Flocculibacter collagenilyticus: one gene and its partner. The protein of the gene in region 1 interacts with the protein of each later gene in a pairwise test. Links are inferred from orthologs where the notes say so. Each region holds a gene or a part of one and is shown on either strand. Other genes may lie near its edges. The genes, in order: gyrA and gyrB.

Region 1 (4,034 bases):
TCTAAATCCCACCAACGCGACGCGATACTTTCAAATTTTGCAATTTCGGTTAAATCTACATTTGGGTGGGTAAGTTTTTCTATTTGAGTCATGACATATACTGTAAAAATTAGAATTTTAGCTATCTTACTTTTTTTAGTGAATTAACTCATTAAAATTTTATATTTGCGCTTAAATTTCTAGCGCCTATAAAAGACTAGATCAGTAGTTATATTGTGTTAGAATTGCTGTCTTATTTAAAATAATAATTATCTTCTTATTAAGTGATGAGACTCCTTTTCATCGCTTGTATAGTAGTAAAATTGAGTATCAGGGAATATTCTTTATATGACAGATTTGGCAAAAGAAATTCTTCCGATCAACATTGAAGATGAGTTAAAAAACTCGTATCTAGATTATGCAATGAGCGTAATCGTTGGTCGTGCCTTACCAGACGTTAGAGATGGCTTAAAACCTGTCCATCGCCGCGTTCTATTTGCAATGAACGAATTAAGCAACGACTGGAACAAACCTTACAAAAAATCTGCACGTATTGTTGGTGACGTAATCGGTAAATATCACCCTCATGGTGATAGCGCAGTTTACGACACCATTGTTCGTATGGCTCAACCTTTCTCTCTTCGTTACATGTTAGTTGATGGTCAAGGTAACTTTGGTTCTGTTGATGGCGATGCCGCGGCAGCAATGCGTTATACCGAAATCAGAATGGCTAAAATTGCGCACGAACTATTAGCAGATTTAGGTAAAGAAACTGTCGACTTTGTTCCTAACTATGACGGAACTGAAAATATTCCTGCAGTGTTACCTACTAAGGTGCCAGCGTTATTAGTGAATGGCTCTTCTGGTATTGCTGTTGGTATGGCAACAAACATCCCACCTCATAATTTAAATGAAGTGATTAATGGCTGCCTTGCGTTAATTCAAAATCAAGACATCACAATTGATGAGTTGATGGAATATATTCCAGGTCCAGACTTCCCAACTGCTGCTATTATCAATGGTAAAAAAGGCATTGAAGACGCATATAAAACGGGTCGTGGTAAAGTTTATATGCGCGCCAGCGCTGAAATAGAAGTTAACGAAAAAACTAACCGCGAAACTATTGTTGTTAGTGAAATACCATATCAAGTTAACAAAGCGCGTCTAATCGAAAAAATTGCAGAATTAGTTAAAGATAAAAAGATTGAAGGCATCAGTGCATTACGTGATGAGTCTGATAAAGACGGAATGCGTATTGTTATTGAAGTGAAGCGCGGCGAAGTTGGCGAAGTTATTCTTAACAACTTATATGCGCAAACACAAATGCAAACTGTATTCGGCATGAACTTAGTTGCCTTAGCAGATGGCCAGCCTAAGCTATTCAATCTAAAAGAAATGCTTGAAGCATTTGTTACTCACCGCCGCGAAGTTGTTACACGTAGAACTGTATATGACCTAAGAAAAGCCCGCGACAGAGCACATATCTTAGAAGGTTTAGCGATCGCACTTGCTAATATCGATCCTATTATTGAGCTTATTAAAACATCACCAACACCGGCTGAAGCAAAAATTGCATTAACAGCTAAAGGTTGGGACTTAGGTGCTGTTCAAGCAATGATTGAGCGTGCGGGTGAAGATAATCCTTCACGTCCTGAGTGGTTAGAGCCAGAATTCGGTATTCGTGACGGGTTATATTTCTTAACTGAACAGCAAGCACAAGCCATTTTAGACTTACGTTTACATAAACTTACTGGTCTTGAACACGAAAAAATTATTGGCGAATACAAAGAGCTATTAGATTTAATTGCTGAGTTATTACACATTCTTGCTAGTCCAGACCGTTTAATGGAAGTTATTCGTGACGAACTAGTTGAAGTGAAAACAGTATATGGTGATGAGCGAAGAACAGATATTCAAGCTGCTTCACACGACATTAGTCTTGAAGACTTAATTTCTGAAGAAGATGTTGTCGTAACACTATCACATGAAGGTTACTGTAAGTACCAGCCATTATCTGACTATGAAGCTCAGCGTCGTGGTGGTAAAGGTAAGTCAGCAACTAAGATGAAAGACGAAGATTTCATCGAAAAACTATTGGTAGCTAATACGCATGACACCATCTTATGTTTCTCTAATGCTGGTAAATTATATTGGTTAAAAGTTTACCAATTACCGCTGGCAACGCGTACGGCAAGAGGCAAGCCTATCGTTAATTTATTGCCTTTAGATGAAGGCGAGAAAATTACCACGATTCTTCCTGTTAGAGAGTACGAAGAAAATAAATACATCTTAATGGCAACTGCGCAAGGTACCGTTAAGAAAACACCACTAACTGCATACTCTCGCCCAAGAGCGAACGGTATTATAGCTGTTAACCTTCGTGATGATGATCAACTTATTGGTGCAGATATCACAAATGGTGAAAACGACATCATGCTATTCTCTGCTTTTGGTAAAGTTGTTCGTTTTAACGAAAAAGTAAGAGATTCTGAAACAGGTGAAGTTAAAATCGACCCTGAAACAGGTGAAGAGATGCTTGCTCTGCGTCCAATGGGAAGAACAGCCGCAGGTGTAAGAGGTATTAAACTTAAAGAAGGTGATACGGTTAAGTCACTTATCATTCCAAATGATGAAGGACAAATTCTTACGGTAACTGAAAATGGTTACGGTAAGCGTACACCACTAGAAGAATACCCAGCCAAGAGCCGTGCAACTCAAGGCGTTGTTTCAATAAAAGTATCTGAAAGAAATGGTAACGTTGTAGGTGCTATTCAGGTTACAGATAATGATGAAATGATGTTAATTAGTGACCAAGGTACATTAGTACGTACACGTGTTCATGAAGTGTCAGTAGTAGGCAGAAACACACAAGGTGTGATTCTAATTCGAACTGCTGAAAACGAACATGTAGTTGGCTTACAAAGAATCGATGAGATGCAATGTTCTGATGAACAAATTGATGAAGATGATGAAAACGCAACTGAAGTAGGTAGCGAAGAAACATCAGCTCAGCAACAGCATCCAGAAAATGGACCTGAAGACGCTAATAACGTCGATGGTTCAAACGAAGAGTAGTTTATAAACTATTAAGAAAACGAGCGGCTTATCCCGCTCGTTTTTTGTTTTAATCAACCTAATTTTGAATATGCACGATAATTCAAAACATATCTTCATACATGCAATTCAATTTTGAGTATAAAATTTATTTGAGGAGTATTAATGTCAGTTTACAATTTCTGTGCGGGACCTGCGATGTTACCCGCTGCTGTTATGGAAAAAGCACAAAAAGAGTTTATTAATTGGCAAAACCTTGGCTGCTCAATTATGGAAGTTAGCCACCGTAGTCCTGCGTTTTTATCTGTGGCAGAGCGCGCAGAAGAAAACTTACGCAAATTGATGGGAATTAGTGATGAATACGCGGTGCTATTTATGCACGGTGGTGGTAGAGGTCAGTTCTCTGCCGTTCCGCTAAATTTAACGAGCGCGTCAGACCAAATTGGCAACTACATTGTGAGTGGCACCTGGTCTAAAACCGCAGAAATTGAAGCTCAGAAATTTTGTCAAACTCATGCCTGTAATGTTATTCAGCGAGTAGATGGTAAATTATCTACTACTCCAGTTTCACAGTGGGACCTAAACAATAACGCTAAGTTCATTCATTATTGTACTAATGAAACCGTAGATGGTATTGAGATAAATGAAGTACCTTCATTTAACGATCAACTGATCGTTGCTGACATGTCATCAAATATTTTGTCAAAAGAAATAGACGTGAATCAGTTTGATGTAATTTACGCAGGTGCTCAAAAAAATATAGGTCCTTCTGGCTTATCAATAGTTGTTATACGTAAAAGCATCATCGGCAATAAACAAACGGCTATCCCGTGTATTCAAGATTATCAATTAGCATACGAAAACAATAGCATGTTTAATACGCCCCCAACGTTTTCATGGTATTTAGCAGGCGTCGTGTTCGAATGGTTACTTGAACAAGGTGGCGTATCTGAAGTTGAGCAAGTTAACGCCGAAAAAGCACGTTTACTATACGACTATAT
Region 2 (9,703 bases), 1.9 Mb from region 1 along the record:
GTCTGGTCCTCATAAGGCCGACTTGAAAATTCAATCACGCGGTTTAGCTATCCAAGATACTTTATCGCGAGGGCAGTTAAAGTTATTGTTGTACATCTTAAAGGTTGTACAAAGTAAGTATATTTATTCGTGCACCGCACGAGATACAATTTTACTGTTTGATGACTTACCGTCTGAAGTTGATGATGATAATAAAAATTTGCTGGCAGACTTAATGAAGTACAGTGCTTCACAAGTATTTGTCACTTGTATTGATCAAACTCAGGTTGCGGATATTCAAACAAAATTTAGCGTAAATAATGCAATGTTTCACGTGGAACATGGGCAAATACGTGGTTAATGGAAAAATAATATGTCTGAAAATAATTACGATTCTTCCAGCATTAAAGTTTTGAAGGGCTTAGATGCAGTAAGAAAAAGACCTGGAATGTATATCGGTGATACTGATGATGGCACTGGTCTTCACCACATGGTATTTGAGGTCGTAGATAACTCGATTGATGAAGCGTTAGCAGGGCATTGTTCTGATATCGTGATCACCATTCACAACGATGAGTCAGTATCAGTACGTGATGATGGGCGTGGTATTCCTACCTCTATTCATGAAGAAGAAGGTGTGTCAGCAGCAGAAGTTATTATGACGGTTCTGCATGCAGGTGGTAAATTTGACGACAATTCGTATAAAGTATCCGGTGGCTTGCACGGTGTTGGTGTTTCAGTAGTAAATGCTTTATCGACTAAGTTACAGTTAACGATCCGTCGCGAAGGCAAAATCCATGAACAAATTTACCGTCATGGTGTGCCAGATGAGCCATTAAAAGCGATTGGTGACACAGAAAGCACAGGTACTGAATTACGTTTTTGGCCAAGCCCTGAAACGTTTACAGACATTAAATTCCATTACGATATCTTGGCAAAACGCTTACGCGAATTATCATTCTTAAACTCTGGTGTTAGCATTAGGCTTCAAGATGAGCGTGATGATCGTAATGACCACTTCAAATACGAAGGTGGTATTCAAGCATTTGTTGAGTACTTAAACCAGAATAAAACGCCAATTCACCCTAAAGTATTCTCGTTCACGTCTGAGCGTGAAGAAGATGGTATTTCTGTTGAAGTGTCAATGCAATGGAATGACTCATTCCAAGAGAACATATTCTGCTTCACTAATAACATTCCACAGCGTGATGGTGGTACTCACTTAGCAGGTTTTAGAGCGGCATTAACACGTACACTAAATACCTTCATGGAAAAAGAAGGTTACAATAAAAAACAGAAAACCAGTGCAACAGGTGATGATGCGCGTGAAGGGTTAACTGCGGTTGTTTCAGTAAAAGTACCTGATCCAAAGTTCTCATCTCAAACCAAAGACAAGCTAGTATCATCAGAAGTGAAATCTGCGGTTGAAAGTGCAATGTCTGAGTACTTGAACGAATTCTTACTAGAAAATCCGCAAGATACAAAGAACGTTATTGGTAAAATTATTGATGCCGCAAGAGCGCGTGAAGCAGCGCGTAAAGCACGTGAGATGACACGACGTAAAGGTGCACTAGACCTAGCAGGTTTGCCAGGTAAATTAGCGGATTGTCAGGAAAAAGATCCTGCACTTTCTGAAATTTACATAGTGGAGGGTGACTCAGCGGGCGGCTCTGCTAAGCAGGGACGAAACCGTAAAAACCAAGCAATTTTGCCACTAAAGGGTAAAATTCTGAATGTTGAAAAAGCACGTTTTGATAAAATGCTATCTTCTCAAGAAGTTGCAACATTAATTACCGCATTAGGGTGTGGTATTGGGCGTGATGAATATGATCCTGATAAAACTCGCTATCATTCAATTGTAATCATGACCGATGCCGACGTGGATGGTTCACACATTCGTACGTTACTATTGACGTTTTTCTATCGTCAAATGCCTGAAATCATTGAGCGTGGTTATGTTTATATTGCTCAGCCGCCACTTTATAAAGTGAAGAAAGGCAAACAAGAGCGCTATATTAAAGACGATCCAGCGCTAACAGAGTATCTAACTACATTAGCATTAGATAACGCATCGCTACATGTAAATGATCAAGCGCCAGGAATTGCAGGCGAACAGCTAGAGAAAATGGTTAAGCTTTATCATAGTACATTTGCCACGATAGAGCGCTTGTCGCGTAAAATCCCATACCACATGCTAGAGCGACTCATTTATACCTCTACAATGACACTAGAAGACTGTAAAGATAAAGCAGCCATTGAACAGTGGTCGAATGAATTTGTTCAGTCATTAGTTGATATTGAGGTTGATGGTGCTCTTTATACTGCCGGTATTCACGAAGATACAGAGCGTAATTTATTTATGCCAAAAGTGACGATGCGCCAACATGGTATTGATCATGTTTATGTATTTAATCATGACTTCCTATCTTCAGCTGATTATGAAAATATTGGCACATTAGGTAAAGAAATCCATAACCTAATTGAAGAAGGCGGTTACATTAAACGTGGCGAACGTACTAAAGCCGTTAGCAGCTTTAAAGAAGCACTAGAGTGGCTGATGGCAGAATCTAAGCGTGGCTTGTATATACAACGTTATAAAGGACTGGGCGAGATGAACCCAGAACAGCTATGGGAAACAACCATGGATCCTGAAAGCCGTCGTATGCTTAAAGTAACGATTGAAGATGCAGTGGGTGCAGATCAGTTATTCTCAACGTTAATGGGCGATCAAGTAGAACCAAGACGTGCATTCATTGAAGATAACGCATTAAAAGTGGCTAATCTAGACGTTTAGTTACTGAATATTTGAAGTTTTATAGCTTTAAATAGTTTCTTGTATCGATAAAAAAAGCACTTTAAACAGTGCTTTTTTTATTCCTTTTATTTCAGTGTAAGAAAAACTAACAGGCATGAACTGCGATTTTCGACTCTGCTGGTGATGGCGAAGTCAGTATTTCGCCATCTAATAGTTTAAGCTGAGTTGTGGCTCTGTCTGCGTAGCGGGACTCGTGCGTTACCATGCAGATGGTGGTGCCTTTTTGATTTAGCTCGTCGAGTACATCCATTATTTGGTCACCCGTATTCGAGTCTAGATTACCCGTTGCTTCATCGACCAATAAGATAGCAGGCTCTGCGACTAATGCTCGTGCGATGGCAATACGCTGTTGCTGACCACCAGATAATTGGTTCGGTTTGTGCTGGCTTCGGTGAGTCATACTCACCATTTCTAGACATCTATTAACACGCTGCTCGATATCAGCGTTACTGAGCTTTTTGTTGCTATAACGCAAAGGCAGGGCAATATTGTCAAAAACGGTGATTTCATCAATTAGATTAAATGACTGAAATATAAAGCCAATTTTGCTATTTCTGATTTCAGCAGCATCATCAAGTGACAGATTAGCAACATTAGTACCTTCAATTATGTAGTCTCCGCCTGAGGGCATATCAAGCAGGCCTAGCAGTGATAAAAGTGTAGACTTACCACAACCTGAAGGGCCAGATATAGACACGTAGTCGCCCGCTGAAATGGTTAGGTTAACGTTTTTTAATGCGTGTGTTTCCATATCCTCAGTTTCAAAAACTTTGGAAATGTTTCTCATTTGAATTTTAATCTCGCTCATGATGCTGGTTCCTGCTAGTTAAATTTTTGAATTTAAGATTTTACGGTTAGCTCTAATGCGGTGTTTTTTTGGTTTGGTAAATCAGAAATGATAAACACATCATCCGCGTCTGCACCTGTCAAAATTTCGATATAACGACCCGCTTCGCGACCTAGTTTTAGGGTACGTAGTTCGGCTTTAGATATTTCACTGTTTAGGCGATAGAGAGCGATTTCACTAAAAGGCTGAGCATTAGCTGGGCGCTTGATGTAATACACTGCTTTTAATGTGTCAGCAATAATGGTTGCGTCTACGGTTAATTGTGGTCTGGCACTGGTTGGAAGATTGGCGGGCAGGGTGATCTCTACCTCTACCGTGTTATCTTCTACCATAGGGTTGATACGGGCGACTGTGCCAGTAATTTTGTCCTGCCGGGTGTTGATAATAGCGCTTTGTCCTACTTCAATGTGATGTATTTGGCTTTGCGGTACTCTAACGAGCGCGATGAGATCAGTAACACTGCCGATTAAAGCTACTTCCTGACCTGAGGCAAGACTTTGTCCAAGCTCTACAGATAACCTCTGTAATACGCCATTAAACCCCGCTTTTACTTCAAGTGCTTGTAAGCGTGACTGAGCAATATTCAGCTGACCTTGCCTTTGCTTAACAACTTCTTGTTGAATATTTACCGACTCTGCATGAACAAGTTTTAATTGCGCAATGCGTTGCTGAAGGATGCTGATACGTTTTGTTAGCTGGCGCTCTTCTAGTACAGACTCTTGGTACGCGAGCTGCGACACAATGCCTTTTTCAACTAACTTTTCTTCAGCTTGACGATTCAGTGATGCCGTTTCAAACAGCGCTATGATTTCTTCTAGACTGGCCGTTTCATTAAGTGTTTCACGCTTATTGTTGAGCATTAATTGGCGTAAATTCGCTTGTGCTTGAGCTAACTCTTGCTGTGCATTTTCCATTTCTTGGATCAGCTCAGGGTTTTCGAGGCGAACAATAACACTATCAACGGTGACGTTTGCGCCAGGCTTGAGCACAATCTCTTTCACGGTAGCTTGAGTCAATGTAGTAAGCAGTAACTGTTTATTTGAACTGAGTACGCCAAAGCCTTCCGTTTTGACTTCAAGATCCCCCATTACAACACGCTCTATTAAAATATCATCGCGCGATACTGAAACTGCGCCAGCCATTTTGATAGCCCAAATCAGCATCAGCACTAGTGCTGTCGAAACCACAATGATAAGTTGAAGCTTATAGTTAGCGAACAGCTTATGTTGTGGCTTTTTCTTAACTATATCCATTAAGTACTCCTGACGATTTCACGATGACTACTGACTACCTTTTAAAGAGTCGATAGGGCGGGCATTGATAATTGAACGTAGCGGCCAGTAACAGGCAACTAACGCCATCACACTAATCAACACCAGTGTTACCCCAAAGAGTGAAACCAGTTGAATGTTCACGTAACTGGCTAAATCCTCAGAAAAACCAAGATACAAAGCCAATATTACAAACATACTCACAACGATACCTATCGCTACGGCACCAGCATTATTTTTTATAATCAGATGGGTGATGTCTGCACGCTTGGCACCAATGGCAAGGCGTGTACCTAATTCGAGCTTGCGCATTTGAGTGGCATAACTAATAACGCCATATAAGCCAATAGTAGCCAGAAAGAAACTTAACATGGCTAATACAGCGCTAGTAATGGCGGTGGTGTATTGGGTAAATAATCGTTGATCGCGCAGTTCATTCAGGGTATTCATTTGTTTAATCACTAGCTGATTGTTTACTTGTTGCGTTAGGCTAATTACTTGTTCGCGCGATAAGCTTTGGTTTGGTTTAAGTTTGATCATGTAGCGCGTATCGGCTTCAGTGGTTAGCCTAAATGCGCGCATAGGAACGTCACTTTCGGTGGGCATGTATACGCCTTTTACTATACCGCTAACGGTTAAGGTAAGGTTTCTGGTAAATCTGATTTTGCTGCCGATTGCGCTCCCTTGTGGTGCTATTTCTTTGGCATAAACGTCATTGATGATCAGCAGGTTATTGCCGTCTTTAAGATCGGCTTCGCTAAATAAATCACCTTCAATAAGCGGTTGATTGATTAAATCAAAGTACTTACCGTCAACCGATTTAGTTTTAACCACGAAACGCTCATCAGTAGAGTCAATATTCTGGCCAGCCACTGCGGCATCATCAAAGGGTGTAGCACCTAGAGAGACAGCTTCAACTTGAGGCAGTTCCAATAACTTTTCTTTGAGTGCCAATACCATGGTCTTTTTCTCTTCATTGGTAACCTCATCAGCGGCATTAAGCGACAGTTCAAGCGATGTGATGTTTTCAGTATTAAACCCCAGTGGTTGGTTAATGGCTTTCAATGAGTCTTTCAACAACCCCATATTGACGAAAATTAGCACGGTTACAATGGCAACCTGAGATGTGATAAGGAAACGACGTACTTTTCTTGAAACCTGCACACCAGTCCCTTTTCCGCTAGACTGTAAAATCGTATTCAAGGCGCGGTAGTTAATCATGCTGGCACTTAGGCGAGCAAAGAATAAACCTAAACAAAGAGCAATAAGTAAAGCTGCGCTTAACGTGAAAGCGTTGATTGCTAACTCATCAACCCGAGGTAAGCGCTCAGCTAGATATTGTTGTAATACCCAGAAGCCTGCATTAGCGATTATCAGCGCCACGACAGATGAGATAAAAACCAGTAAACCAGACTGGGCAAACAAAGTTTGGAATAGGTGCTTTTTACTAGCTCCTATTGCTGCATGGATGGCTAATTGGTGTTGCTGCTCTGCAGTACGAGACATAAATAGGTTAGTGATATTGGCGCAAGCCACTAAGACCAAGCCTATTACACCAACTAACAGCAATAGCACGGTGCCTTGGCTATCGCCTAATATCGCTTCTTGAAATGATAATAAGCCCATCTTTGAAGACCACCCATTGAAAAATGCCATAGACTGAACATTTTCCTGCCATGTGCTATTTATCAAAGTGGTCAGTGACTGTTCTACTTGAGTTTGGCTCATCTCGCTGTTTAATTTGCCAACAAAGAATAATGCGCCATCAATCATGCCCCAAGCTGAACGTAATCTTTCAGCAGTGGAGTTATAGTCCCAAGGTAAAAATACATCAGAATTAATACCTTGCTGATAAATTTGCGGCTCGATGAACGATTTATCCATTACACCAACAATGCGGTAACTGGTATCGTTAAAGGTGACCGACTGCGTTAATATGTTGGGATCACCATGATATTGTGTTTGCCAGGCTTCATAACTCAATATTGCCACTGGGTTGAAGCTGTCTTTGCTTTCGGATTGCTCAAATGTGCGTCCCATTGCCATTTTACCGTCTACGAGCACAAACCAATCGGGCGTGATAAAGGTGGTGTTTACCATGGGCTGTAAAGGATGAGAAATCAGCACGTTTTCTTCATATTTTACCAGTGCTGATTGGCTAAATAGGGTTTGCTTGTCAAACAGATGCACTACGCCAGGGTAGGTATGAGAGCTGGCAACTTCCTCGTCCTTATCATTAAACAAGGTAAAGTTAACCTGATATAAATCTTGCTGATCGGGGTAAGGTAAAGGTTTAGCAATCAGTATGTAAGCCAAGGTTAGAATACACAATAAAGCGCCTAAAGTGATACCTAAAGTGGTAACGACTGCCACCATGAATCCCTTTTTTTCACTTAACCCAGCCCAAGCCTGCTTGAGTTGATACATGATATGGTTCATCTTATTATTCCTGTTTCTGTTTGCAGTGCGTAATGTAAACCCGCTTCATTTACAGTATTGGCGCGCTTTCACTCTAATCGTTCAGTTTATCTAAGTTCGTGAGGCTCAATTGCCTTTCACCTAGCAGTAACTTCAATTGCTGTGGGTGTATCTCAGGAGTGAATTGCTAATAACGTGCCAGCGTTGAATGCTTAACCGCTAATGTTTCTTTGTTTGTGCGATTAACGTACAACATGGCTTATAAATAAAGGGATTCAGGGTGATTGGATAGTTAGAGATGTTGCATTGGTTCATTGCTATGCAGGGTGTATTAGTTGTGTTTACTTAAAAATAATAGCGCGCTTTCGATTCGATTTACCGATATCGGACTGTTACCGTCCGATATCGGACACGTTATTCAGTCACCACGTTCTAACATCCTTGCTATTGAATCTTGATGATTTTCAATGGTAGTGTGATCTGGACAGTCACCCCATTGCCATGATTATTTTCTAAGCGGATATGACCTTGATGTTGTTCAATAATATTGCGACAAAAGCTCAGTCCAATTCCTTGGCCATCTTGCTTGGTAGAAAATAAGGGAACAAAGGCATTTTCTGGATTGGCAAAACCATGGCCATCATCAACCACTTTCATACAGCTTTTGTGTTTATCTTCACTAAATTCTAGGCTCACCGTTTTGGCACCTGCTTCGTAAGCATTTTTGATCAGGTTGATAAGTACCTGCTCTAAAAGGGATTGATCTGCCCAAATGAGTTTGGCCTTTAATAAGATGGTTAGGTTTTGTTGGTTAAACAGTCCTTTTAACCGGCCAGCCAGTTGCTCTGTGATTATGTGCTGGTAGTGTAAATGGATGCCTTTCGTTAATGATGCGTAGCGATTAATAAAGTCCTGCAGGTGCAAACAGCGCTCAGAGATAAGGCCTAGTGCATCTTTGTCTCTGTGATTAGTCGCACGTTCCGCTAAACTTTCTGCAATACTAGAAACGGGAGTAAGGGAGTTGCGGATTTCATGACCCATCACGCTGATCATTTGTTGCCAAGCTTTTACCTGACTAGTTCTAACGGCCGACTCAATATTAGTAAACACTAATAATTGATGCGCTATTCCCGCATCAATAAAGCTGCTTTGGCTAATTTGCCACTGCTGTTTCTTTTGTTGCTCTTGCGATTGTAATTGCCAGCCTCCTTCATCTTTAACTAGCCCAAGCATATTTGAGGAGACGTGACGAAACATTTGCCAATGTTGGCCTTCGTAAAGGTGGCTAAACGCACCGTTAGCGTAGGTGAGCTGATCTTTCTGGTTGAAAACCAATACTGGGGTATCTAGTTGGTCAATAAGCTGATATACCAAGAACGCGTGCTGATCGTAGCGCTTCTTTTTCTCCGCAAGGTCTTCACTCAAGTTCCGAAGTTGATGATGAAACTTGCCAACAATGCCAGTGGGAAATTCCGCTTTTGCATACTGCTTGTAGTCTTCTTGACGTACGGCCTCAAGGTGTAGCAATGCGCGACGGAAACTGCACATGACGTTGGCACGAAACACCTTAATCGCATAGATGCAAGCAATGGTTAAACTTGAGGTAATCAGCACGATTTGCCACGTTAACAACGCTAATTGCGACAGTAGAACATAATTCAGCAATAAAAATAGCATGGCGAATAGGCTAAGCCATAAGGTAATAAAGCGTTCAAGGTTTTTACCTTTGAATGTCGTCATACTTTTCTAAACGGCGATATAAGGAGGATTTAGTAAGCCCAAGTAATTTTGCAGCGTGAGTCATATTATTATCAGTATTGTTCAGTGCTTTTTTAATAAGTGCTTTTTCTGCCTGTTCTAATGTCATCATGCTAATAGAATCTTGGCTGTTGCTGGCAGGTGAACTTGAAAGTGGCAAGTATTGCTCTGTTATTTCACTGCCTTTAGCCAGTAAAACTGCTCGCTCCATCAAGTGGCTTAACTCTCGAATATTACCCGGCCAATGGTAACCAGTTAAATTTTGTTTAGCTTGCGTGTTTAGTGAAAGCGCGGGTTTTTGGTATTTTTGCGTATAAATATCAATAAAATATTCAGCGAGTGGAACAATATCTGCTTGTCTTTCTTGTAAAGACGGTACACGAAATTCAAGGGTGTTCAGACGATAATACAAATCTTCACGAAACGCTTCGTTAACGATGAGTTTTTTAAGATCGCCGTTGGTGGCGCTAATAATACGAGCGTGCATTTGTTGAGTTTGACTGGAGCCTAAGGCTTCGTATTGACCTGACTCTAACACCCGCAATAACTTTGCTTGTTGCGAAAGTGGGATATTCGCAATTTCGTCAAGGAACAGTGTGCCATGCTTGGCTAATT

What was found.
Region 2: the proteins of gyrA (region 1) and gyrB interact in binary tests that used the Escherichia coli proteins (3 or more experiments, as listed by UniProt). The link is inferred for Flocculibacter collagenilyticus from one-to-one orthologs.

The regions. Positions count from the first base shown.
Region 1 is NZ_CP059888.1:1,939,000-1,943,033, reverse strand. What follows is about bases 1-3,254. They hold gyrA (DNA topoisomerase (ATP-hydrolyzing) subunit A), read left to right. Parts: upstream 1-327; coding sequence 328-3,054; downstream 3,055-3,254. Other genes in these bases: serC (3-phosphoserine/phosphohydroxythreonine transaminase), read left to right, coding at 3,199-3,254; ubiG (bifunctional 2-polyprenyl-6-hydroxyphenol methylase/3-demethylubiquinol 3-O-methyltransferase UbiG), read right to left, coding at 1-92. Also shown: more of serC, read left to right, coding at 3,255-4,034. UniProt on the Escherichia coli protein: A type II topoisomerase that negatively supercoils closed circular double-stranded (ds) DNA in an ATP-dependent manner to maintain chromosomes in an underwound state.
Region 2 is NZ_CP059888.1:3,531-13,233, forward strand. The notes cover bases 1-3,062. They hold gyrB (DNA topoisomerase (ATP-hydrolyzing) subunit B), read left to right. Parts: upstream 1-352; coding sequence 353-2,773; downstream 2,774-3,062. Other genes in these bases: recF (DNA replication/repair protein RecF), read left to right, coding at 1-340; HUU81_RS00025 (ABC transporter ATP-binding protein), read right to left, coding at 2,880-3,062. Also shown: more of HUU81_RS00025, read right to left, coding at 3,063-3,602; HUU81_RS00030 (HlyD family secretion protein), read right to left, coding at 3,635-4,894; HUU81_RS00035 (ABC transporter permease), read right to left, coding at 4,922-7,351; HUU81_RS00040 (sensor histidine kinase), read right to left, coding at 7,775-9,070; HUU81_RS00045 (sigma-54-dependent transcriptional regulator), read right to left, coding at 9,051-9,703. UniProt on the Escherichia coli protein: DNA gyrase negatively supercoils closed circular double-stranded DNA in an ATP-dependent manner to maintain chromosomes in an underwound state.